Regions from separate parts of the Phascolarctobacterium sp. Marseille-Q4147 genome, predicted to be linked through region 2. Evidence: riboswitches for the same ligand, from Rfam matches in the RefSeq annotation. Region 2 holds a riboswitch; the other holds the start of a gene.

Region 1 (11,339 bases), 900 kb from region 2:
ATTTACTTATGTATCTGATTATAACACATATTAAACAAAATTCAAGAGCTTACAGCAATGTATACACGCATACATGCAAAACTGTAAACTAAAGTATGTTTATTGATTTTTTTATAACAAAACGGCGCTGTGGGAACTCTGGGGAGAGTCGCACAACGCCGCTTTGCTATATAAAGATGAAATACTAGGCTTACTTATTTATTCTTTTCTTCAGCCAGATGCTTCTGATAAGCCTTGGTTTCGGCAACAACTACGCCGGACAAAGCAATCAAAGCAATTAAGTTAGGAATAGCCATCAGGCCGTTAACGATATCCGCCAAAACCCAAATCTCTTCCAGCTTCAGGAAAGGACCGCAGGCAATCAGACAGATGAAAATAATGCGGTACGGCAGAATTGCCTTTACGCCCATCAGATATTCTACACAACGTTCACCGTAGTAGTTCCAGCCAAGGATAGTGGTGAAAGCAAAGAGTACCAGGCCAACCAACAGCAGAATGCTGCCAAATGCAGGGAACGCCATGGTGAAGGCAGATTCAGTCATTGCAGCACCGTTTAAAGGTCCGCACCATACACCACTGACAACTAAGGACAAGCCGGTCAGAGTACAAATGATGATAGTATCAATAAAAGTACCGGTCATAGAAACCAAGCCTTGCTCTGCAGCCCATTTGGTTTTAGCAGCAGCAGCTACGATAGGAGCAGAACCTAAGCCGGATTCGTTGGAGAATACCCCGCGGGCAACACCACTGCGCATTGCCAGCATAACGGTTGCACCAAGGAAACCGCCTTGAGCAGCAGTCGGAGTGAAAGCAGAATTCAGTACAGTTGCGATTGCAGCAGGAACCTGGTCTGCAAAAACAATCATGATACCGACAGTAGTCAGGAAGTACAGCAGAGCCATAGCAGGAACTACCTTTGCAGCAACAGTTGCGATGGATTTCAAACCGCCGATGGTTACAGCAGCAACAACAACAGTCAGAGCAATACCGGTGTAAACAACAGGAATACCTGCAGAAATCTGGGTAATTTCAACAATGGAGTTTACCTGAGCAAAGGTACCGATGCCAAAGTATGCGCACAGAACACCGAATACGGCAAACATAACAGCCAAAGGTTTGTATTTTTTACCCAAGCCATTTTCAATGTAGTACATCGGGCCACCGGAAATATTGCCGTTAGCATCTACGGTACGATATTTTACAGCCAGCAGACATTCGGAATATTTGGTTGCCATACCGAAGAAGGCTGCCATCCACATCCAGAACAATGCGCCCGGGCCACCGGCTTTAATTGCGGTTGCAACACCAACGATGTTACCGGTACCGACAGTTGCAGCCAGTGCGGTACACAATGCTTTAAAGCTGTTTACATCACCGCTGCCATCGTTCTTGGCACTGAAGATCAGGCCCAAAGCCTGAGGCAGCTTGAAAACCTGCAGCAGCTTCAAACGGAAGGTCAGCAGAATACCGGTACCAACCAAAAGTACCAGAAGCGGCGGTCCCCAGACAAACGCATCAATTTCATTCAAAATTTCCAACATGATTCAAACATCTCCCTTTAAATTCCCATTAATTATTTATAAGCAAATAAAAAACCGGAGTATACAAAAAATACTCCGGTAAAAGTCAATGACATATGATAGGCAATAGCGCCATCACATAAGCTTTGCTCTGTCCACTGGCCTGAGAGATAAGGACGTTTCTGAATTTCAGAAGACATCTTTGCACCTTCGGCGCCCATTTAAGGGACTCTCCAGAGTTGTGTCAGCATACGGTTCCTGCTTAAAATTAAGCACCTGAGAGTTTTGCTCCTTCGGTAGGCAGTGCCTTCTCCCATATACATCATCCACTCGTTATTTACTTATGTACGCTATTATAACACACTTTTTAAAGAACGCAAGTCTTTTTTCAATAATTTTTTATGTATACACGAATACATAAGCTACTGTAACGTTTGAAGCAAATTATTGGCAATTTTCACTTGCAAAGCTGCGCTCACTTAAAAGATAACAGGGTAAAGCAATAAGCTGTACAGCTACAGAAACAATTATGAAGGTATTCAATGAATAATCATAAACAGCTCCCAACAGCCAGCTGCCCAAAAACCACGCTAAGCCAAAGAAAAATTCGAACGCACCGTAGCTGCTGGCACGATGCTCCTTGCTCGTCATGGTGGCAACCGCTGCCTTCATAATTGATTCCTGAGCGCCCATGCCTACACCCCACAAAGCAATACCCAGCATAATCATAGCAGGCGAAGTCGCGCCAAAAGCAAACACAGCAAAGAACGCGGAAATCGCAGTAGAAATAACCAATGCCTTCGTGCGCATTTTGTCAAACAGCCAGCCAAAGAAAAGCGCTGCCACCGCATCCACAAGCATCGCACCGGAATAAAGCAACGGCAAAATACTGTCATCAAAAAGCTTATTTTTTGCCAAATGCATAGTCACCAGCGGAAAATCTACAAATCCGAAAGCAAAACAGATGATACCTGCAAGATACAAATAAAAGCTTTTCCTGCCTACAAAGCTATTCTTTTTGTTCTCCTTAGCTTCCGGCTCAAAGGCTTCCGGATTCGGGAAACGGCTTTTAGCAAACAGTAAAAAAGCAATTGTACAGACTGCCGGCAACGTCAGAAAAGCAAAGGCTGCATTATATACCTCGTATTCATCACCATTTTTATAAAGCATTATTACATAAAGCAGCAGAGGACCGATAAAAGCACCAAGCTGATCCAGGGCTTCCTGAATAGCAAAGCTTTTACCTACACCCTCCTGTGAAGCCGCAAAGGAAAGAATAGTATTCTTCGCAGGCTTTTTTATCGCCTTACCGATGCGCTCAACAACGAGCAGTACACAGGCGGCTATCCAGCCGTCACGATGCACAAGCGCCAATGCCGGCACCGCAAAAACGTCTACAGCATAGCCTAAAATCATAAAGCCCCAATAGTTGTGCGTTTTATCAACTAAGCGGCCAAAAAGATAACGCAGGCCATAGCCTAAAAGCTCGCCTATGCCGGAGATAAAACCGATGGTAGAAGCACTTGCTCCTAAAATTAATAAATACGCTCCCTTAATACTTGTCGCCGCTTCATGTGTCATATCGCTGAACAAGCTGACAACACCAAGCAGCACGATAAACGCCATAGCGGAATTTTTATTGTGCATGCTTCCCCCTCCAATTCAGTTATCATTTTCTTATTATAGCATAATATTTTAAGCTTAAATACACTTTAATTTATCAAAAAATTATCAAAAGCGCCTGCAACATCACGTCACAGGCACTTATCGGTTATATAGACAATAATAGCTCAGCTCACCCCTTTTTCATTCTCAGCACAATCCAACTTTTATCGGCATCAATAACCTGCCATTTTTTATTCTGTTGAGCAATAAATCTATCATAGCTTTTGGGCGTAACAACAACAAAACGATACGGATTCTGCTCCAGTGTTGCGTAAGGCATAACATTCTTGCTTGTCCAGGAAAAATCCTTGGGCACATAGCCCGCAACCTCACGCTCATGCATCAGCTTGACAATTTTACTGTTGCTGTAAAAAACAGCGGAAGTGGGATATGTTCCATACAGACCAACCTCCTGCACATTTTCCGCTGTCAGCATCTGTCCCAAATCCTTAGCACTGCGTTGTTCGCTAAACGGCACAGCAATGCCGAAAATCAATGCGATATAAAAAACTACCGACAGCACCGCAATACCATAAGCACGCTCTTCTGTCATTAAGCGCAATATATAATCCAGCATCACGCCGATAATCAGCGCCAGCGGCAGCAAGAACAGCAGCTCAGATGCTATAAGCTGATGACTTACCGCAAACCATGCTCCCACAAGCAGCAAACCAAAGCCTCCGCCGACAAATATCATATAACCGCCATCCACACAGTCCGTATATTTTGCCAGCATGCTTCCCAGCAAAAGGCTGACCGGAAAAAGCAGCGGATAGGTATAGGTGATATATTTTGTTGCCATACATTGAAAGAAAACGAAAACAACAAGTGCCCACAGCAGCAAAAATTTTTGCTGTTCTTCTAGGCTGCGCTGTCCCTGCCGCCACCATTTATAAGCAGCCCATGGAACAAGTCCGCTCCACGGAAACAGCGCCAGCAGATTTACCAGCGTATAATAATAAAATACATCGTCACGCGGATGTTCCGATACCGTTGCGCGCAGGAAGTTGTGTGTGCCGAAGAAGGTATTGAGGAAATCACTGCCGTGCAGACTGTACATTACAGCATACCAAGGCACAGCAACCGCCGCACAAAGCAATGTGCCGCTTACAAGATGCATGCGCTTCAGTACGTGCCAATCACGCTGCCACAACAGGAATAACGTAATAATCAATCCCGGCAGCAGCACGCCAATCGGACCCTTAGTCAAAACCGCAAAGCCTGCTGCAGCATACATAATGTACCAATAGCGCGCCCTGCCGTCACGATAGCCAAGATAGAAAAACAGCAATGTCGCACTGAAGAAAAAGAACAATACAGCATCTGTAATCACCGACTTGCTGATCAGAAAAAATTCTACACTGCTCAGCAGTACCAATGCACTGATGAAACCGCTGCGCACATTTTCCAGCTTGCTGCCGCCCCACGCCAATAATGCCACGCTGCCTAAACCGAACAACGCCGGGAAGAAGCGCGAGGCAAATTCCGTAAAGCCAAACATTTTATAAGCCAGCGCCGTCAGCCAATAAAAGAAAATCGGCTTATCATACCAGTAATGACCGTAAATCTGCGGTGACAGCCAATTGCCGCTCAGTACCATTTCCTTCGCCGTCAAGGCATAATTAGATTCTACGCTGTCTGTAATCAGCAGGCTGCCATTACCCGCAAAAAGCAATGCTGCGGCAGCTGCAAAAAGCAGCAGCCAATATTTTCGTGGCATAAAAAATCCCCCTTCAGCAGCAGAGCTTCTATACTCCGCTTTTCATTAAGCACAGTATAAACACCTTCACTTAATGATTACTGAAAGGGGTATTCATCTTAAATTCAGCTTATAAGAAAGCCTAATAATTACTTTGCAGCCGTCGGCAACTTCACATACATGATAGTTCCCCGCGGCTTGTTGTCGAGAACCTTGATGCTGCCGCCATGCTGCCGCACAATAGCCAACGCCAGCGACAAGCCTAAGCCCAGACCACCCTGACTGCGGCTGCGAGCCTTGTCCACACGAAAGAAGCGGTCAAAAATCTTCTGCTTATCTTCGTCACTGATGCCACAGCCCTCATCACGTACCTCCAGTACCAGATGCGTTTTCACCTTGGCTGCACGCAGAGTAATTTGCGTCTGCTCCGGTGAATACTTCATAGCATTATCCAGCAAAATAATCAGCAGGCGCGATAAAGCCATTTCATCCCCCAGCATTATCAGATTATCCTGAATGGCCTGCTCCAGCTGCAGCCTTTTTTCCGCTGCCAAAAGCGTCATCTGCGCTGCAACCTTTTTACACATTGCCGTCATATCCACCTGCGCAGTATACACCGGCAGAAAATCCTCGTCACTGCGTGCCAGTGTCATAAGATTTTCCGTCAGACGGCTAAGTCTTTCAGATTCGCTTTGCAGCATTGCTACCGACTCTTTAGCGAAATCACTCAGCCTGCTGTCCTCATCCTCCTGCAGTCCCTGTACAGCCAGCTTCATAACGGCAAGCGGTGTGCGCATCTCATGCGAAGCGTCTGCCGTGAACTGCTGCTGCTTGGTATACATATTGCTTAGCGGACGTATATTGCTGCCGGCAAGCCAATAGCCGAAATAGCAGGCGGCAAAATACAGCACCAGGGCAATACACAAAAGCAAAAACAATGTTTTATAAGCAGCATGGTAATAAAACTCCATATTCTTGAACATATAAAGCCTGCCAACCTGCTTATCACCATCAATAACAGGAGCAACCGCAGCCAAATAACGATAACGCTCACCGTTTGCTCCATGCATCCGCAAAAGACGCGCTGTATTCAGCTCTTTCGGCCAATCATCTTTATGACTCATCAGCTCCTGCCCTGCCTCACCTGTTCCAAGCTGGTTTAAAATTACCTTCGAGCCATCTGCATTCACAAAGTATGCAAGCATTTTCCCGCTGCGGATAGCTGCTTCGGAGCAGGGAGCCTCCTCCGATTCTACCCATTCTTCGCCCTCATGGTAAATTTGCGTTACAAGATTTTCCTTTTCGTGCGCCAATATTTCCCACCAGATAAAGGTATAGGCAGCAGCCACAATAACCAAAATCAACGCGCCGAAGATTGCCGCATATAAGCAGGTCATGCGTCGGCGCAGCTTTTCAAAAGGCTTATTCCACATAATAGCCCACGCCCCGCATCGTTTTAATTAACTCTTCTCCGTTCAGCTCCATAATCTTTTTACGCAGCAGACGGATATGCACGTCAAGATTATTGTCCGTCACATTGCTGTCAATGCCCCAGATACGGTCCTGCAGCACCGCACGCGGCATAACCTGCCCGCGGTTACGCAAAAGCAGCTCCAGCAGCTTAAATTCACGCGGGCGCAGCTCCACACGGCGTTCACCGTATGCCAGGCAATAGGTAGAGCTTTCCAAAGTATAAACACCGTAACACAGCTTTTCCGCGCTGTACTGTCCCTGGCGGCGGCACAGAGCGTTCAGACGTGCCACCAGCTCCTCTAGCTCAAAAGGCTTTACCAGATAGTCGTCCGCACCGCTGTTTAATCCCTCTACCTTATCCGCCAATGTATCCTTTGCCGTCAGCAGCAATATTTTCCCCTGATAATCTTCTTCACGCAGGCGCTTGCACAGGTCAAGGCCACTTAAAAGCGGCATCATCCAGTCCAATACCAGCACATCATAGCCGTCGGCATACACAGCATCGTAGGCAGCCTCGCCATCCTGTACCCAGTTCACAGTTATATTTTGTTTTTTCAGCAGCATGCTTAAAAGCTTGCCTAAATTTATATCATCCTCAGCTAATAAAATCTTCATTGCTTCCGCCTCCGTTACTGCTATTGTATCATAATGCAGTATAGGCATGTAAAATTAATTTTAACTGAAAAAATCGCTGCCAAAGCTTTGCCTTCAGCAGCGATTGTCTTACATGATATATCTGTTCAATGACGGAACAATTTCCGCATAGGTGCCTTTTTTATTTGCCAGCATTATATTAATGGCCCATACAGTCTGTCCGCAGTCATCCTCCGTGCGTGTAGCCTGCAGCTTACGGCTGGTACCGGTAAAGCATACGATATCTTCCAGCTCCAGCAAAAGCGCCATATCCTCACGTCTGTAGCCTTCAAGGCAGCGGTCGGAAAACATTACTGTCAACATCAGCATATCATCCATACGCCAGCATTCCAGGCTATAGGCACGGCCATCGCTCAGCTTGCCGTTATAATAGCCGACATCCTGCACGCCGTCCTCATCCGGCTCATAGGGAGAAGGAACATAATCAACGCGGCAGGGAACAGGGAATTTTTTTATCAGCATAAAATAGTTCTCCTTAAAGAGCAAAGCGCCTCAGAGCTTGAGGCTTTGAGGCGCGCTTGCTTATACGTTATTCCTTATCGGGAGTTTCTTCTGCTGCGGTTTCAGCAGTTGCAACTTCGGGCATCGGAACATTATATTTAACTTTGATATCACGATAACGGCTCATACCGGTACCTGCCGGAATCAGCTTACCGATGATAACGTTTTCTTTCAGGCCCAGCAGCGGGTCAACCTTACCCTTGATAGCGGCATCGGTGAGTACGCGGGTGGTTTCCTGGAAGGAAGCAGCGGACAGGAAGGAGTCGGTAGCCAAAGAAGCTTTGGTGATACCCAGCAGGATAGCACGGCCTTCTGCAGGAGTCTTGCCTGCTTCCAGCATCTCGGTATTCTGCTCTTCAAATTCTGCCACATCAACGTCTTCACCCGGCAGCATTGTGGTGTCACCGGATTCCTCGATGCGGATTTTGCGCATCATCTGGCGAACCATAACCTCGATGTGCTTACTGTTGATATCTACGCCCTGAGACTTATAAACGCCTACTACCTGAGATACCAGATAGTTCTGGGTAGCCTTCACGCCGCTGATACGCAGTACGTCATGCGGGTTAAGAGAACCTTCGGTCAGACGGTCGCCCTTAGCGATTTCCTCACCCTCAACAACAGACAGCTTAGCGCCATAAGGAATCTGGTATTCCTGGTTTTCGCCATCCAGTGCCATTACGGTTACCTTGCGGCTGTTGCCTTCCTGGGTAATGTGTACGTGACCTGCAACCTCGGACAGAATGCCGGGATGTTTCGGTTTACGTGCTTCGAACAGCTCCTCGACACGAGGCAGACCTTGGGTAATATCGTCTGCACCTGCAACGCCGCCGGTATGGAACGTACGCATGGTCAGCTGAGTACCAGGTTCGCCGATGGACTGTGCGGCAATAGTGCCGACTGCCTCACCAACATCAACGTTCTTGCCGGTTGCCAGGTTGCGGCCATAGCATTTGCGGCAAACGCCGAATTTAGCCTTACAGGTAAGTACGCTGCGGATTTTAACCTTTTCACGCAGCTGGCAGATACGTTCTGCCATAGGCTCGGTAACATATTCATTGATATGATAAAGAATTTCACCGTTTTCATCCAGAATATCCTCAGCCAGGTTACGGCCAATAATACGGTCATGCAGGGTTTCAATGATGGTTTTCTCTTTTTTGCCTTCGGTAATTGCCTCAACCTCAATGCCGGCAATTTCGTTATTGCGGATACGCAGCTCCTTAACGGTACCGTCAGCCAGAACAGCGTTAATAATGTCTTCGGTCATAGTTTCGCCGGTATGTGCCAGCACCTCGCCTGCACCGTTAACAATATCTGCTGCTATCTCTTTGCCGTTGAAGTTATGCATCATTGCTTCCTTCAGCACATTATGAGCAAAGGTATCGCTGATGTTGATGCGGACATTTTCGATATCCTCACCATTCATATCTTCGTCGGAATAGAGATTAATTTCTTCAACACCTGCATCGTTGAGCTTAGCAAAAAGCTCTTCGGTGATGTTGGTATCTGCTTCAGCAATCAGGTTACCTTCTTCATCAAGTACGCCGGAAGCCAGGGTACGGCCCATAACCTTTTCGCGGATTTTGTTCTGGCTTGCACCAAGAACAGCCTTGCTCAGACGGCTGCGTTCCTTAACCAGGTTCATACCAACGATATCGCAATCATCCTCACGAACAATTACATCCTGTGCAACGTCAACCAGACGACGAGTCAGGTAACCGGAGTCAGCGGTACGCAGTGCGGTATCGGCCAAGCCTTTACGAGCACCATGAGAAGAAATGAAGTATTCCAAAATGGTCAGGCCTTCACGGAAGTTAGATTTGATAGGACGGTCAATGATACGACCGGAAGGATCGGCCATCAAACCACGCATACCGGCCAGCTGACGAATCTGCTGTTTGTTACCGCGGGCACCGGAGTCAGCCATCATGGAAACAGGATTGAACTTGTTCATGGTGGATTTCATCAGCTTATCGGTAACCTTATCGGTTGCTTCGTTCCACAGGTCAATTACCTTACGATAACGTTCGTCATCGCTCATCAAACCACGGCGGAAGAGGCGCTCAACCTTATCAACCTCATGCTCTGTTGCTTCCAGAATAACTTCTTTTTCAGCAGGAATCTGAATATCGGAGGTTGCGATAGAAATACCGGATTTACAAGCATTATCGTAACCCATTTTCTTAACAATATCCAGAATCTCGGCAGTACGCAGGTTGCCGTACAGCTTGTGAGCCTTAGCAACGAGTCTGCCCAATTCTTTCTTGTCAATCAGCTTGCCGAGATGCCAACGTTCAACTTCAACAGTTGTTTCCACAACATTACCGGAAGCATCCAGGCGCTTCTCAACAACCTGATCTTTTTCTTTATGATAGTAACGCATTTCCAAAGGCAGCTCGCCATTGAAAATAGTATTACCTACAGTTGTAACTACCAGGGACATACCGGTTTCACCGACAGCTGCACCCTTTTCCTCATCATAGATTTCGCTGTTGGGAATATAAACCTCGATAGGTACCTGCAGATCTACCGCATGGTGGAAGTAAGCCAGCTGAGCTTCGTCCACGCTGCTGTAGCGGGTTCCTTCACCCTTAACGTTCGGGTCATCCTTGCTGGTCTTTTCAATAGTCAGATAGTAGGAGCCCAAAACCATATCCTGGGTAGGAACAGCAACAGGCTTGCCGTCTTTCGGTGCCAGGATGTTGTTTACAGACATCATCAGCATACGTGCTTCAGCCTGAGCCTCAACAGAAAGCGGCAGATGGACAGCCATCTGGTCACCGTCAAAGTCGGCGTTATAAGCGGTACATACCAGAGGATGCAGCTTAATAGCACGGCCTTCGGACAGGATAGGCTCGAAAGCCTGAATGCCCAGTCTGTGCAGAGTCGGTGCACGGTTCAGCAGTACAGGATGTTCTTTGATTACCTCTTCCAGAACGTCCCATACAGCGTTGGTAGCACGCTCTACCATGCGCTTAGCACTCTTAATGTTAGTTGCTTCACCGCTGTTTACCAAACGCTTCATAACGAAGGGTTTGAACAGCTCCAGAGCCATTTCCTTCGGCAGGCCGCACTGATGCATTTTCAGCTCAGGACCTACAACGATTACGGAACGGCCGGAATAGTCAACACGTTTACCTAACAGGTTCTGACGGAAACGGCCTTGTTTACCCTTGAGCATGTCGGACAAGGATTTCAGAGGACGGTTGCCGGGGCCTGTAACCGGACGGCCGCGACGGCCGTTATCAATCAAAGCATCTACTGCTTCCTGCAGCATACGTTTTTCATTGCGGACAATGATATCGGGCGCATGCAGCTCCAGCAGACGTTTCAGACGGTTGTTACGGTTAATAACACGGCGATACAGATCATTCAGGTCGGAGGTTGCGAAACGACCGCCATCCAGCTGTACCATAGGACGCAGTTCAGGCGGAATAACCGGAACTACATCCATAATCATCCATTCAGGACGATTGCCGGATTTCAGGAACGCTTCAGCTACTTCCAGACGGCGGATGGCACGTACACGGCGCTGACCGCTCAGCTCCTTCATTTCATGGCGCAGCTGCTCGGTCAAAGCTTCCAGATCAATAGCTTCCAGCAGCTCTTTAATAGCCTGTGCGCCCATACCTACACGGATGCCTGCTTCAGGATATTTATCACGTTTTTCCATGTACTCAGGCTCGGTCAGCAGCTGGCCTTTAACCAGGTCAGTGCCTTCACCGGGGTCAAGTACGATGAAGCTTGCAAAATACAAAACTTTTTCCAGGCTACGCGGAGAAATATCCAGAATCAAGCCCATACGGCTTGGGATACCCTTAAAG
Region 2 (11,339 bases):
ATTAATTAAGCTGTTAGCATGAATATAGCCAGATAATAAGCCAAGCACTGCGACACGTTGTGTTGTATTGCTTGGCTTTTTTTGATGATGTATAAATCTTTTATAGCTTATATGCAACCAGTTTCTGTACTTAGTATTTAGATTTGCAGAGGATTAAATGGTACTGTCAATAGTTTTGCGCAAATTTCTTCAGACATCCTAGCAGAAGTTTAGTATATAAGTTTAACGGTTAGTGCACTTCACCGTTAAATATCAACTAGCTTCTGCTTGAGATACCTTTGCTTATTAAGTTAGCTGTATTTTAGTTTATGGAGTTAATTTTGTTTTGGCTTCATAACATTATTGTTACGTCACGCAGCTTTTTTATCTTCCATGCGGGATACGAAGATGGTGCCTGCAAGGTCACCAAGGCAGTTGTTGGTAGTAGTACCCATATCAAAGATATGATAGAATGCTGCAATAATACCAACGATTTCAGTAGGTAAGCCAAAGGCCTCAACCATGATAAACAGTTTTACGATACCGCTGCCAGGAATACCGCCGCCACCGGTAGAGAGGATAGCAGACATACCTACGATTTTCAGCATTGTAGGAATATCAAGCGAATGTCCTACGACCTGAGAAATGAAGACGATTACGCAGCCATAAAGGATAACGCTGCCATCATAGTTCATCTGGGAGCCTAATGGGATAGTGAAGCTGGAAATACGTTCCGGAACACCGAATTTTTCCTTAGCAACTTTAATGTTTACAGGAATGGAAGCTACGCTGGAACAGGTTGTTAAGGTATAAATCCAAAGCTCCATGGAATCTTTGATGAAGCGGAAGGGATTAATACCGTTAGAAATCCAGAGAATACCGCCGTAAACCAAAATAACGTGAATGATGCACGCAAGATAATAGGTACCCGCTAAATATGCCATGCTTGTAAATAGACTTGCACCATATTTAGCAAAGGAATCAGCCATAAGGAAGAAAATACCGATAGGAGAAGCCTTCATAACCATGGTGATAAGGGAGAATACCATATCACTTACAGCTGCAAAGCCTTTTTTTAACATTTCTTTGTTTTCTTCATTTGCAACTTTCATGATAGCAATACCGAAGAATACTGCAACAATAAGGGTTTGAAGAATGTTGCCTTTAGTGAAGGTAACGAAAATGTTAGTAGTAAACATATCAGTAAAGAATTTTGCCATAGTTATGCTAGTGGCTGCAGCAACTTTTTTCGATGCAAGACCGGTAAAGTTAGCAATTTCGCCGGGACGGATAATTTCCGTGACTGTAAGACCAATGACAGTTGCTACAAGTGTTGTCAGCACATAGTAAGCTATAATGTGACCAGCAATTCTTCCTAAAGAACTTAAATTCTTCTGAGAAGTGATACCGGTGATGATAGTAAAAAATACCATTGGAACTACAATCATCTTTACGCAGTTAAGCCAGATGGTACCGATGAAGGCTACTTGCTTCATTATATCACCACAAATAAGTCCGGCTAAGGAGCCGATAATCATGGCAACAAAAATCTGAGTCGTCAAACTAATTTTCTTTCCACCAATAGTCATGATGCGTCCTCCTTATAAGCTTTTATCAAGCTCCAAAATAATATTTGCAGCAGCTTTGGCATCTTCTGCCGTAATACCTTTGTAATATACTAAACGCACGCAGGTTTTGAGCACTGTTTTGATTAAAAGGCCCTTTTCTTTTGCCATTTCGCAGAATCTTGAGGGCGATACTGAAGCTCCTGCCAAATCCAAAACCAGAATGTTGGATTGCACTTCTTTTTGCAAGGAAATATGCTGTAATTTGCCTTGTAATAAAGAGGCTGTTAAACGTGCATTCTCAATATCCTCAATCATGCGGCTGATGTTATGCTTGAAGGCATAAATACCGGGTGCAGCAAAAACACCGCCTTGGCGCCATCCGCCACCCAAAATCTTACGAATTTCTCTACCTTCATCAACTTTGGCTTTAGTAGAGCACATAAGAGCACCAACAGGAGCGCCGATACCTTTAGAAATGCAAACCATTACAGAGTCTACGTATTGGCAGATTTCTTTTGCGTTTACGCCTAGGGATGCAGTAGCATGGAAAAGTCTTGCTCCATCCATATGAATTTTGGCTCCATATTTATCTGCCACAGCACGGAGCTTTGCCATCTCCTCTACGGGAATTACATAACCGCCTGAAAAATTATGAGTGTTTTCTATGCAGATTAGTTTTGCTCCGCTTTCCTTCAAAAGGTTATCAATGGCATCAATATCAGGAGTGTTATTAGCATTAAATGGATATTTTATGGGCTCCATACGACAAAACTGATCGGAGAAAAGGAACTTTTCGGTTAACAACATATGCTGCTGTTCGTGTACCAGTACTTTTTCGCCAGCTTTGGCCCATAAGAGAGCACCTACAGTATTAGCGAAAGTTCCGGTAGGACAAAGCAAGGCTGCTTCTTTACCAGTAGTTGCCGCTACCAGATCCTCTAATTCATTGATAGTCTTATCTTCACCACGATTATTTTTGTCAGTACGTCCATCATCTCCGAGCGGAGCTGTTAAAATTGCTTCTAGCATTGCTCGGTCAGGCATTGTAAGGGTATCACTTCTTAAATCAATCATGTATTCACTCTCCTTAAAAAATATAAAAACCTCTAGTTTTTACTCTAGAGGTTATAGTCTGGTAATAGCTATAATGCTCTGTCCTTTGGCCTGAGAGACTCAAGAATTACTTCTTTTCCACCTTCGGCGCCCATAAGGGACTCTCCAGAGTTGTGCAAAGCTTTCTACTGAAATATTGAGAAATGGTGCTTTGCACTGCATATCAATCACTATATATAATATATCTTATAATCAGTGACTTGACCAATACTAAAAACTATGTTTTAATATACAAAAAAAGCTATATTATTTTTGCCGGAAATAGCTTGTTAACAGTGTTTTTCGATGGTATAGCAGAAGTAGAAATTAAGTTGTAATTATTTGTGTATTTATTATTCATGGTATTGGCGAGGCAATTATGGAAAGAGTTATGGAATATATTTTGGCTATTGCAAAATTCAAAAGCGTATCCAAGGCAGCAGAAAATTTATTTATCAGCCAGCCTGCCTTAAGTGCAATAGTAAAAAAAGAAGAAAAACGACTGGGTGTTGAACTTTTTGATAGGCAATACAAGCCTCTGCAGCTTACAAATGCAGGAACTATATATGTTAATGCAGCTAAGAAGATAAAAGATATTGAAGAAAAAATGCTTTACGACTTAAATTGTAAAGAGCAGAATGGTGTTAGAAAAATAACAATAGCAAGCTATGCTTTTTTGTTTACGCATTTTCTTGCGAATTTTGTTGAGAAATTTAAATCACAGCTTTCACGTGACATAGAGATAGAGCTCATTGAGAAGCGTACTGAGGAAGCGCTTCCAGGAATACAGAAAGGCATTTACGATTTTGCCATTACGACTCATCAGAGGCGCGTTAAAGGCTGTTCTAGTGTACCTTTATTAAAGGAAAAGGTAATTATTGCCGTACCTAAAAGCTATGCGATTAATAGTTACATAAAAAAATACGCTTTAAGTTATCAGGATGTAGTTGCCGGAGCTGCAAACAGTGATAAGTATAGCAGCGTTTCCATCAGTTATTTTGCTGATTATCCTTTTATTTTACATGTAAAAACTAAAGAAATGTATCGTAGGGCTCGCAAAATATTCCGCAATAGCGGCATTAATCCTAAAGTTGTTTCATATATGGAGGATTTTCTGTTAATGTATTTCGTTGCGAATTCCGGTCAGGGGATTATTTTTATGCGAGAGGCTATGATACAATATATGGAGCCATCAGATAAGCTGGTATTCTATAAAGTAAATGATCCGGCAACAGTATATAATGTTAATGTGTATTACAGGAAAGAAAGTGAAAATAAAAAAGAAATAAGAGCATTTATAGATAGCTGTAATTCTTATTGGAATGCTAATTATAGTGAGGAGAGCTTAACATGAATATAACAGTATATCTTTCCTCGTCGACAGGCAATCATTCTAACAAAAAGTCCCTGGCCTTACCTTATGTAAAGTCAGGGATTTATATTATCTGCAGCCAGATTTGTTTTTATATAAAAAAGATTGAACCAACAGGCCCAAGTGATGCGACTTACAATGCCGCACTTATGCCTAAGGGTTCAAATCTTGTTTATCGTATTTAGTTATAAGGATGACAGTTCGGACATCCGCTGCATCACTCCGGAGTACGAGCATCAACGGTTGATGCCAATCGACACTCTTCCAACAATTAAATTATATCATGTGATTTAAAGCTTGTAAATAAAACTAATGTTAGCGGATTAAAAAATATGATAGAAAAAACTTTTATCGAGGATGAAATAGCGGAAAGACAGGCTAACGGTGAAAGCTACGACGATTTGGAAGAGCGGCGTAATGATGTGCAGGACGAAATAGAAAATATCAAGGATGAGGGCTGAGGCTTTCGGCAAAATCCGCACATAAACTTTAAGCTCGCAAGTGAGTAAGTTTTTATCAATGGCAAAAAAAGCGTAGCTGTTATACATGCATAAAGTATGTTGATAGCTGCGCTTTTCTTGTTGCTTGTAACGCAGAAAAAACTTATTTACTTTTTTTTAGAGTGTATTCACTTATTTGACATAGACAAAATCTGTCGTTGACGTGTGATATACTAAGGATAAATCAGTGCTTAAGTGAAAAAGTAACACTGAATTGTCAGCGTATTTTTGGGAATACTGTTTAGCGGAATTGCTGCGGAAGGAGGGTGCTGCTCATGGCTTTTAATGAGTTAATAAAAAACTTTGATAATATACGGCAGCTGATGCGTGATTTTTATGTCTTTGGCTTTAAGAGCAGAGCCGATTTTGCGGATAAAAGCGCACGCAGCTATGACAACGAACGCAGACGCATCGAAAGCTGGCTGGGTGAGTATATGTATTTCCGCCAGAATGTCGGCGGTAAGAACTGCTTTATTTCTGTAGACAGCAGAAAAATCCGGCATAATCCTTTTTATAAAGCATTAAAAGCCAAAAGCTTTACGGCGAATGATATCATGCTGCATTTTTTCCTGCTGGACATTTTGCAGCCGGGGGAAAAATTTACTCTGACAGTGCAATATGACAAGGGCGATGAAACTGAAATGCTTTTCCGTGTGCTGAGCTTTGGGCCGACGGTTAAGGTGCGTGAGCCGGAAGCGTTTAAGGAGCTTATCAGGAAAAAGCTGAGGGAGCAAATGCAATGCAGCGCAGAATTTTAAGTGCGCATGTTTTTTTCCATGATTATACCTTGCTGCTGTGTCAAGATTAACATAACAACAAGCAATTTTTATAAAACAGAACAGATAATGGAGGAATAAGCATATGGAAAGATTTGTAAGCTATGAGAAAATGTCGAAAAAACAGCAAAAGATAGTCAACGCCTCCAAACGAGGCAACTGGGGAAATGTGAAGCCGATTACTAAGGTCAAGGCTTCGGCAAAAGTATATAATCGTAAGAAGAAGCAGAACTCCGGAGACTATGGCTATAGTTTCGGGAGTTTTTCTTTTGCGTGAGGCGGAGAGTTTATGAGTAAGAGTTTGAATGAATGGAGCAGATTTTTGGCGCTGGTGCTGCGTCATAAACCGGAAGCAGTCGACATTGAGCTGGATGTGCATGGTTGGGCGCAGGTGGAGGCGCTGCTGGTTGCCTTTAACCGGATAGAAGCATTTAATATGCTTATGCTGGAGCATATTGTTGCTGAAGATGATAAGCAGCGTTTCGCATTCAGCGAGGATAAGAAGAGAATCAGAGCGAATCAGTGGCATTCCATGAAGGTTGATGTGGAGCTTCGGGAGGCTGTGCCGCCGGAGCTTTTATATCACGGGACTGGCGTTAAATATGTTGCGAGTATCAACAGGCAAGGTCTTAGGGCGAAGCAAAGGCTGTATGTGCATTTATCCTCAAATACGGAAACAGCGCATAATGTAGGCAAAAGACATGGAGAGCCGTTTATCTACACAGTGTTGGCAGGCGAGATGGCAAGAGCGGGCTACAAGTTTTACCTTTCAGCCAACGGTGTGTGGCTTACGGAAAGCGTGCCCAAGAAGTTTTTACGGGATTAAGTAAGGTGATTGATATGAGAATTTTATTATTGATGCGTGGTGTGCCGGGCTCCGGCAAGAGTACGTTTATAAAAGAGCAGGGGCTGGAGCCTTATACATTGAGCGCAGATGGGTTACGCCTGTTATATGCTTCGCCGATGCTGAACAAAGCAGGCAGATGGTGCATCAGCCCGCATTTTGACAAGCAGATGTGGCCGTTTTTGCTGCAGACACTGGAGGAGCGCATGAAGCGAGGCTGCTTTACGGTCGTGGATGCCACCAATATCCGTGGCAGAGATATGACTGCGTATAAAAAGCTCGCCAATGAGTATAAATATCGCATTTATGTGGTTGATTTTACTGATATTACCATAGAGGAAGCAAAGAAAAGGAACCTGTTGCGTGAGGAATACAAACAGGTTCCGGAAAATGTTATTGAAAGAATGTATGCTCAGCTGGCGGATAATAAGGTTCCGTCCGGTATTACCGTAATCAAACCGCAAGAACTGGCGCAAATCTGGTACAAGCCACGCGATTTATCTGCCTATAAAAAGGTAATTCATATCGGTGATATTCATGGCTGTTATAAGCCGCTGAAGGAATATCTTGAGGCAATCAATCCGCAGAACTACTATATTTTCCTTGGCGATTATATCGACAGGGGCAGCGAGAATGCCGAGGTTCTGCAATTACTGCTGCAGCTTGCAGCGTTAGATAACGTTACACTGCTGGAGGGCAACCATGAGGCTAACTTGCGGGATTACGGCTTGCCGGATGGCATTGCTTCGAAGGAGTTCCGCATGCAGACGGCACCGGAGCTGGCGCAAGCAGGCCTGAGCAGGAAGGCTGTATATAATTTTTACAGGAAATTATCGCAGTGCTTCTGCTATACATATCAGGGGAAAAAGGTTTTGGTAAGTCATGGCGGTTTGGCGCGGATGCCGGAGAATTTATCCTTGGTGGCAACAGCGGAGCTGATTTACGGTACCGGCGTGTATGAGGATGCGTTGGACGTTGATATGTCTTTTGCTAAGCACGCAGCTGCAAACGAGTATCAGGTTCACGGACACCGCAATTATGAGGGTGTGCCGGCGGAGGTTAACGAGCATTGCTTTAATCTGGACGGAGCGGTGGAAATGGGCGGTCAGCTGCGGGCGCTGGAGCTTAGCGAGGATGGCTTTGTGACGAAGATGATTGCTTCGAGCAAGCTGCTATGAATATCAAAAGCTGAAATTGAAGCGAGCCTGGAAAATCAGATTTTTGGCATCACGAAGGCTTGCGTGTTATTGAAGCTATGTATCACCCGGAAAATTGTGTGGCAGATTTTTTTGGCTTTAATATAGAGTAATATAAAAAAGGACCTAATAATATTAGTTGATAGCTAATTTTATCAGGTCTTTTTGATTGCGCAAATTTTCTAAAGTAACGTTTAAGCAAATGCATTACATAGACAATGGCTTATGTACTATACGCTTCCGTATTTATATTTCTATAGCAGAGTGAATGAGTATCTGATTTATAGTAATTACGCCAAAGTACATAGTAAGTAGTTGGTTTTAGTATGCGCCTTTTATAGTACATATCAAAATAAAATTTATTTTGATTAATAAGAACAATAGTTATTGAAACTGAATTTATTATAAAGCCTATTAAGACTGTAATTGCAGTAGATAAAAAACAGTTGACTGCCATGCTGCTATTTGGTTTATAATACTGTCAACGATATAATATATCGTTAGTATTGCTACGAATAGAAAAGTAGTATTTGATATCAGAAAGGGGCTGTAGTATGAGTACTAAGCGAGTTAGTAGTACATTAATGATGTTATTTGTTTTAGGCAGTTCTATGAATGCTTTTGCACAGAATAATGATGTACTCGATGAAAATGTTGTTTTAGATGAAATGGTAGTGTCGGCTACACGCAGTGAAAAGAAATTATTAGATACTGCTGCCAGTGTCAGTGTTATCACTGATAAAGATTTAAATAAGATGCATATCAATAATTTAGATGAGGCATTTGTCAAGATTCCTGGAGTGTATGTAGGTCGTTTAAGCGGAATTGGTTCTACTCCTTCTCAGACAGTTATGAGAGGCGTAAACGCAGCGAATTCAGTAGCTGTATTAGTTGATGGTGTTCAAGTTAACGATTCCTATAATGGTTCCGTAACATGGTCTGCTATTCCTGTAGATATGGTAAAAAGGGTAGAAGTACTTCGTGGACCTGCATCTGTTCTTTATGGTGGTAACGCACTTGCCGGTGTAATTAATATTATCACTAAAGATGTGGATAAAACATCCGTCAATTTAAAATTGTCATATGGATCTAATAATACTCAAAATCATAGCTTATATGTTGCCGGAAAAGCCAGTGATAAATTAGATTTTAATGTTAACTATGAAAAGAAAAAAACAGACGGTTATATTACCGATCCGGTTTTGAGCTCTAAAGCTGTTTTTGGAGCTGAAACTACTACTACTAACACCGGAGCGAAGAGATGGATAATCGGTAATAAGGGTAAAAGGCAATGGGATGAAAACACTGTTGGAGTTGGGTTCAAATACCATTTCGATGAATCTAAATCTTTAGCTTTAGATTTTACTAAAAATGAATATGAGTATTCTTATTCTGCGCCCACAAGTTATTTTGGTGATGATATTATAAAGAAGGCAGGAACATATTTTTCTACTCCAGGTGAAAAAGCGTCTAATAAATATAACATGACCTATAATGATAGCGAAAATGGCTGGAAAGCTGTAGTAGGTTATAGTGATCAATACAAGCAGCATGATACAAGTATTTCTAAAGCAACTGATTCATCTAAACCAAATACCAGATTTTCTTTTGATTTACAAAAAAATCAAGTAATTTCTGCTAATAACAATGCAGTATTTGGCTTAAACTACAGAAAAGATAAGATGGATGCTACTGTCTATAAGCTGGCAGATAAGTTTAACAGTGACAGTAAGATAGCAGTGGATTCTATGGCTAGCGGAAAAAATAAATCTTTCTCTGCTTATGTTATGGATGAGCATAAATTTTCTGACAGATGGACAGCTACAGCAGGCTTACGCTATGATAAATGGTCTACAGACGGAAGAATTCTGTTACCTAATAAAACTGAAGCCATTAATTATGACGAGTCTACTTATGATAATTGGAGTCCGAGCTTAAGCGTTATGTATAAACCGGAAGCTGACAGCAGTGTATATTTGTCATGGGGTAAAGCTTTTGAAGCTCCGTCATTATATAGAATGTATTCGTCCAGTTATAGCTCCAATGTCTATAATATTGCAAATCCTAATCTTAAACCACAAAAGGCTGAGACTTTTGAATTGGGCTATAAGAAAGATTTAAACAATAAGTCTGCAATAGGTGTATCTGTTTATGATACAAAGTATAAAGGCTTGCTGTATAAAAACTCTTTAGGCGTGGTAGATGGTATGAATGCTACATGCTACCAAAACGCTGGTGAAGCAGAAGCGAAAGGCTTTGAACTGGAATTAAATCATAATTTTGATGATAAATGGAGTGCCTTTTTAAATTATACCTATCAAAATCCTGTAATAAAAAAAGCTTTAAAGGCGACTGAGAAGGATAAATATGTTACGGCTATTCCTAAAGAAGTATTTCGTGCAGGTGTTACCTATAGTGATGATAAATGGAGCGGCATGCTAACAGGAGAATACATAAGCAAACGATTCAGCAAAACAGATAACAGTGATACAGTTAATGGAGTTTATGGTTCATACGATCCATACTTTATTATGAATATGGATATTAGTTATTCATTTAACAAGAACTATACTTTAACTGCATCGGTAAATAATATTTTAGATATAGATTTCTTTAATTATTATTATCAACCTGGACGTACATATTCTGTAGAACTTAATTACAGGTTCTAATTTAATTATTATGCGTATGGAGGACTTATGAATTATATTTTGTTTGTATCCAATAAAGAAAGTGTTAATCCGTATTATATTGCTGCCTGGAAAAATGTTGCTGCAAGCAATGAACTAAATGAAAGTAATATAAAATTTAAGTTATTTAGCGGGACAGAAAAAACATATATAGATAGCAATGATATAAACAAAGATTGCAAAGGTATACTTATCAATTGGATGGGACAAAACGATGACAAGAGAGTTCTCCATATGCTTAGAATTGCTCAAGAGAAAGGTATTTCGTTAGTAGCAAATTTTACTTATGGTAACAATAAGATAATAAATTTACTAAACAATGAGATAGCTAACCAAGTAGCTTCGTATATGAATAATGGTGGCATGTACAATATAAAAAATTTATACTTGTATTTGCTCAATAATCTTCTAAATATCAATGTGATTTACAAAAATCCTAAAGAATTGGCTTGGTCTGGAATTTACATACCGGAAGCGGATAATGTTTTGACGAAAGAAGCTTTTTATGAGAAGTATTATAATCCTTCTTTGCCCACTGTAGCGATTAACTTTCCTAGGGAACATTGGGCTTGGGGACATACTTCATACATAGATAGCTTGATTAATGAATTACGACAATTGGACTGTAATGTGTTGCCTATTTTTTCTCATTGGAATCGTGATAGAGAGAGAAATATACCAGGTTTTGAAAATAATTTTTTAGAATTAGCCTGTTTAAAAGGTGCATTTATACCACAAGTATTAATAAATTGCTTATGGTTTTCTCTGACAGTTGGCAGAGATATTGAAGATAAAGATTTATTGAAGAAACTAAATATACCGATACTTCAAGGTGAAATACTTTTGCAAGATGTAGAAAGCTGGGAAGCGTCTAGTTATGGTTTAAATGAAAACGAGCTTCAAGCAAATATTATTATGCCGGAATTCGATGGAGTTGTACATGGTGTACCATTAGCTGGACAAAAAAAAGATGGTACTCTGGTAACTATGGTGCCAATTTATGATAATATAAAACTAATGGCAAAAAGAGCTTATTGTTGGGCACAGTTGAAACTCAAGCAAAATAAAGATAAAAAAATAGCTCTTATTTTTCATAATTATCCTGCAGGAAATGCTACAATCGGAACTGCTATGGGTTTGGATTCTCTTCGCAGCGGAGAAGTGATTTTAGAAAACCTTCAAAAAGCTGGCTACAAAACTGATGCGCTACCTAAGGAATCAGGATGGCTTGCCGAAAAACTGCTTTCTAGTTTTACTAATGAGGTTGAATTTTTTAAATCAGATCTTGAGCCATGTGGTAAATATCCTGTTGGTAGTTATAA

The links. A riboswitch is a leader RNA that binds a small molecule or an ion and turns the genes downstream of it on or off. The one in region 2 is predicted to bind glycine.
Region 1: it holds a riboswitch for glycine, as region 2 does, so the genes downstream of both, KAH19_RS01310 (sodium:alanine symporter family protein) here and KAH19_RS08345 (low specificity L-threonine aldolase) in region 2, are expected to answer to the same signal.

The regions. Positions count from the first base shown of each region.
Region 1 is NZ_CP072874.1:303,082-314,420, forward strand. It holds gene KAH19_RS01310 (sodium:alanine symporter family protein) at 195-1,541, opposite strand; glycine riboswitch at 1,662-1,767, opposite strand; gene KAH19_RS01315 (MFS transporter) at 1,965-3,167, opposite strand; gene KAH19_RS01320 (glycosyltransferase family 39 protein) at 3,316-4,905, opposite strand; gene KAH19_RS01325 (cell wall metabolism sensor histidine kinase WalK) at 5,034-6,317, opposite strand; gene KAH19_RS01330 (response regulator transcription factor) at 6,307-6,972, opposite strand; gene KAH19_RS01335 (hypothetical protein) at 7,081-7,473, opposite strand; gene rpoC (DNA-directed RNA polymerase subunit beta') at 7,541-11,339, opposite strand, start outside.
Region 2 is NZ_CP072874.1:1,791,408-1,802,746, forward strand. It holds gene KAH19_RS08340 (dicarboxylate/amino acid:cation symporter) at 351-1,568, opposite strand; gene KAH19_RS08345 (low specificity L-threonine aldolase) at 1,581-2,621, opposite strand; glycine riboswitch at 2,690-2,779, opposite strand; gene KAH19_RS08350 (LysR family transcriptional regulator) at 3,019-3,993, shown strand; gene KAH19_RS08355 (hypothetical protein) at 3,990-4,196, shown strand; gene KAH19_RS10990 (hypothetical protein) at 4,344-4,472, shown strand; gene KAH19_RS08360 (WYL domain-containing protein) at 4,787-5,269, shown strand; gene KAH19_RS08365 (hypothetical protein) at 5,373-5,564, shown strand; gene KAH19_RS08370 (RNA 2'-phosphotransferase) at 5,577-6,113, shown strand; gene KAH19_RS08375 (metallophosphoesterase) at 6,128-7,309, shown strand; gene KAH19_RS08380 (TonB-dependent receptor) at 7,882-9,999, shown strand; gene KAH19_RS08385 (cobaltochelatase subunit CobN) at 10,027-11,339, shown strand, end outside.